DNA from 2 places in the Streptomyces sp. NPDC111656 genome. Region 2 is predicted to be linked to the other one. Evidence: riboswitches for the same ligand, from Rfam matches in the RefSeq annotation. Region 2 holds a riboswitch; the other holds the start of a gene.

Region 1 (2,180 bases), on a different contig from region 2:
CCGACGAGCGACTCGCCTCGGCCCACCAGATCGCCGAGGCGGCCCAGCGTGCCGTCCTGCCGGAACCCGACCAGCGGATCGGCGGCCTCGACGTCGCGGCGCGCTACGAGGCCGCGCAGGCGGGCGCGTTCATCGGCGGCGACCTGTACGCGGTGCAGGACTCCCCGCACGGCGTACGACTGGCCGTGGGCGACGTACGGGGGAAGGGCATGGACGCGGTGGCCGCCGTCGCGGTGCTCATCGGGGCGTTCCGGGAGGCGGCCGAGCAGGAGGCCACGCCGGAGGCGGTCGCGCAGCGGCTGGAACGGGCGCTGGCCCGCGAGGGCACCCGGCGCGGGGGCGTCGACGCCTTCGAGGGGTTCACCACCGCCGTCCTCGCGGAGATCACGCACGAGGGCGGCCTCGTAAGGATCGTCAACCGCGGCCACCCGCCGCCGCTGCTCCTGCACGCGGACGGAACACTGGTCACGCTCGCCTCCGCGAACCCCGCACTGCCGCTCGGCATGGGCGAGTTGGGCAACTGGCCGGACCGTGCCGAGGAGACGGAGTTCCCGCACGGGGCCACGCTCCTCTTCCACACGGACGGACTGTCCGAGGCCCGCGACGCGCAGGGGCGCTTCTACGATCCGGCCGCGCGGCTGGCCGGACGGACCTTCCCCGGCCCCGACGCCCTGCTGGCCACGCTCGTGGAGGAGGTCCGGCGGCACACGGGCGGCGTCCTGACGGACGACATGGCACTGCTCGCCGTACGGCGGCCGTAGCCACGGAAAGGGGCGTTCTTGATCGATGTCACGAGGGGTGATCGGCCGATGCCCCTCCGCATAACGACTGACGCACCGTCAAATAACTGCCAAGTAGGGACGTGCGGCCAACTCGCCCGAATTCCGCCGGTCGTGGGCGGTAAGTCCTGGCCGAAAGTCGTTAATGATCAGTACGAACAGCTTGGAATCCGGTACCCGCGTCTATTAACGTTCGATAACGCAGCGCGGTCGTCCCAGCCGTCACAAGAGTCGGCTCCGTGCGCACGCGCCGAATCCCGCGAGGGAACCGGGGAACCACCAACTTGGGGTGAATCGAGCGTCTTTCACGGTGGAGACACCGTGGGTTGACGCGCGTAGGAGACCTTCCTGCTCCGAACCCGTCAGCTAACCCGGTAGGCGAGAAGGAAGGAAAGGAGCACGCCCACGTGGCGTCCAACCGGCCTGCCCAGCCCACTTCGTTCCCGCCGAACGACACCCAGACTTTTGGCTACGCCTACGGCAAGGACGAGGGCCCCTGGGAGGAGTGGAACCCCACCGAGGATTCCATCCGTCCCCTCCGCGGCCGGCACCGCGTCTCCAAGCAGCGCGGCGGGGGACTCGCCCGCAGCTCCACGGTCCTGGGCGTCGGCGTCATCGCCGCCGTCGGCGCGGGCGGCATGGCCACCGCGGCGCCCGGCAAGCCGCCGGTCTCCATCTCGCTGCCCGACCTCTCCTCGGTCACCGAATCGGCCAAGGCGCTGATATCCGACGGCGGTCCCAGCACGCCGAAGGGCTCCGCCACCCCGCTCACCAGCGCCGGTGTGACCAACGCCGACGCCGCGCAGGGCAACACGGACGCGGGCGAGGCGCTGCGCGCCCGCATCATCCAGCAGGCCGAGTCGCAGCAGGACCAGATCGACAAGGCGGCCCAGGACGCCGCCGAGTCCGCCGCCGCGAAGAAGGCGGTCGCGCTGGCCGCCCAGCAGAAGGACGACGCCGAGGCCAAGGTCGCCGCCGAGAAGAAGAAGGCGGACGAGGCCGCCAAGCAGAAGGCCGAGGCCGCGCGCCTCGCCGAGCTCGCCAAGAGCTACTCGCTGCCGACCTCCTCGTACACCCTGACCTCCCGCTTCGGTGACGCCGGTTCCATGTGGTCCTCCGGCTATCACACCGGCCTCGACTTCGCGGCCCCCACCGGCACGCTGATCAAGGCCGTCCACAGCGGCACGATCACGGAGGCGGGCTGGGCCGGCTCGTACGGCTACCGCACCATCCTCACCCTCGACGACGGCACGGAGCTGTGGTTCTGCCACCAGTCGTCCATCAGCGTCAGCGTGGGGCAGAAGGTGGCCACCGGCGACGTCATCGGGCGCGTGGGCGCGACCGGCAACGTGACCGGGCCGCATCTGCACCTGGAGGTTCACCCGGGCGGCGGCAGCGCGA
Region 2 (2,180 bases):
ACCTCGAAGCACCTTGAGATGCGCCTCGGTACGCCGCTGCGCGGCCCTCGCGGCGCCCAGCGGCTCCAGGAGCATGCGCATCTCGAGCAGGTCCGCGGCCTCCTGCTCGGTGGGCTCCGCGACGCACGCGCCCGCGTGCCGACGGGTGACGACGAAGCCCTCGGCCTCCAGCGTGCGCAGGGCCTCGCGCACGGGGACCCGCGAGACGCCGTAGCGTCGCGCGAGCAGTTCCTCGGTGAGCCGGCTGCCGCGCTCGTAGACACCCGCGACGATGTCGTCACGGATCGCCGTGCATACCGAGTGCGCGGGAATGCGCATGACCGGACCTCCGCCTTAATCCCCGCGAAACGCGGTCGATTGACGCTTGTTCAGCGACTCTATTGCAGAGAACCGGAATTTCCGATGGCGGGCCGGAATCCATGGATATTTTTTGGACAGACAGCCGTTCGAAACGACGAAGCCCCGACTGGGGGAGCCGGGGCTTCGGAAGTGTTGACGCCGGTCGTCAGGCGTTCGGGGTGTGCGAGCGTCAGACGTTCACGCCGTGCGAGTGGAGGTAGGCGACCGGGTCCATGTCGGAGCCGTACTCCGCCGTCGTACGGGCCTCGAAGTGGAGGTGCGGCCCGGTGGTGTTCCCGGTGGAGCCGGAGAGGCCGATCTGCTGGCCCGGGGTGACCGTCTGACCCACGGAGACACCGATGGACGACAGGTGGCCGTACATCGTGTAGGTGCCGTCGTGCATCTTCAGGACGATCTGGTTGCCGTACGCGCCACCCCAGCCGGCCGTGACGACCGTGCCGGAGCCGACCGCGTGGACCGAGGTCCCGGAGGCAGCGTGGAAGTCGACGCCCGTGTGACTGCCGGAGGACCAGAGGCTGCCGCCGGTCTTGTAGCCGGTGGAGATGTACGAGCCGGTGATCGGCAGGACGAAGGTGTTGAGGCGCTTGCGCTCGGCGGCGCGGGCGGCACGCTCCTTGGCCTCGCGCTCCTTCTTCGCCTCCTCGGCGGCCTTCTTGCGTGCGGCTTCTTCGGCCTTCTTGCGCGCGGCGGCCTCGTCGGCGGCGCGCTGCTGGGCGGCGGCCTGCGCGTCGATCTGGGCGGCGACGTCGTCGCCGAGGGTGACGGCCTGGGTCAGCCCGGTCTGCTCGACGGAGGCGTCCGCGGCGAGTGCCGGGGCGGCCAGGGTTCCGATGACACCGGTGGTGGTGAGCGCGGCGACGCCGACGGCGTTCGTGGTGGAGCGCTTCACGCGGCTCGGACGGCGGTGTTTCCCGGGGCCACAGGTGAACGCCATGTAGGGGCTGATCCTTTCCTTCCCTCTCGCCTACCGGGTTAGCTGACGGGTTCGGAGCAGGAAGGTCTCCTACGGACTCCCTCCAGGGAGGGCGTCCGATTCACCCCAGGGACTACGTGTGGGTCCCCGGCTCCCCTGGCTCGCGCCGTACGGGGACTCGGCGATGACTGTCCGGTGCCGCGGGCGCGGCGCACTGCCTGACGAACAGCCGCACCGACGCTAGACGGGGCGTCTTTCAATCAACAAACGGATCACGGCTTTTGTAGTGCATGCCACAGGGCAGACGGGCAACCTCCCTACCAATACGGACATCTTGGGGGTGAAGTCCGAGCGAGAACCCGAGCGAAAACCCGATCAAAAAGGGGCCCGGGCGACTCTGCAGTCACCCGGGCCCCACGGAGTCACGCTCCGTTGAACCTCTACTCCGCCGGAACGACGGTCACTTCACCGATTCCGAGGGCCTTGACAGGCTCCTGGATCTGCGCGGCGTCGCCGACGAGGACGGTCACCAGACGGTCCACCGGGAAGGCGCTCACGGCGGCCGCGGTAGCCTCCACGGTGCCGGTCGCGGCGAGCTGCTGGTACAGCGTCGCCTGGTAGTCGTCCGGCAGGTACTGCTCGACCTGGTCCGCGAGCGTGCCCGCGACGGCCGCCGCGGTCTCGAACTTGAGGGGCGCCACCCCCACCAGGTTCTGTACGGCGATGTCACGCTCGGCGTCCGTCAGGCCCTCCGCGGCGAGGGTGCGCAGCACCTTCCAGAGGTCGTCGAGGGCCGGGCCGGTGTTCGGGGTGTCCACGGAGCCGCTGATGGCGAGCATCGCGATACCGGTTCCGTCCGGCGCGGCGCGCAGGACCTGGCCGAATGCCCGCACACCGTAGGTGTAGC

The links. A riboswitch is a leader RNA that binds a small molecule or an ion and turns the genes downstream of it on or off. The one in region 2 is predicted to bind cyclic di-AMP.
Region 1: it holds a riboswitch for cyclic di-AMP, as region 2 does, so the genes downstream of both, ACZ7M3_RS46770 (M23 family metallopeptidase) here and ACZ7M3_RS49490 (M23 family metallopeptidase) in region 2, are expected to answer to the same signal.

Annotation. Positions count from the first base shown of each region.
Region 1 is NZ_JBVKCA010000030.1:22,739-24,918, reverse strand. It holds gene ACZ7M3_RS46775 (PP2C family protein-serine/threonine phosphatase) at 1-761, shown strand, start outside; cyclic di-AMP (ydaO/yuaA leader) riboswitch at 1,018-1,175, shown strand; gene ACZ7M3_RS46770 (M23 family metallopeptidase) at 1,187-2,180, shown strand, end outside.
Region 2 is NZ_JBVKCA010000037.1:46,948-49,127, forward strand. It holds gene ACZ7M3_RS49485 (GntR family transcriptional regulator) at 1-318, opposite strand, end outside; gene ACZ7M3_RS49490 (M23 family metallopeptidase) at 530-1,294, opposite strand; cyclic di-AMP (ydaO/yuaA leader) riboswitch at 1,307-1,467, opposite strand; gene ACZ7M3_RS49495 (M16 family metallopeptidase) at 1,714-2,180, opposite strand, start outside.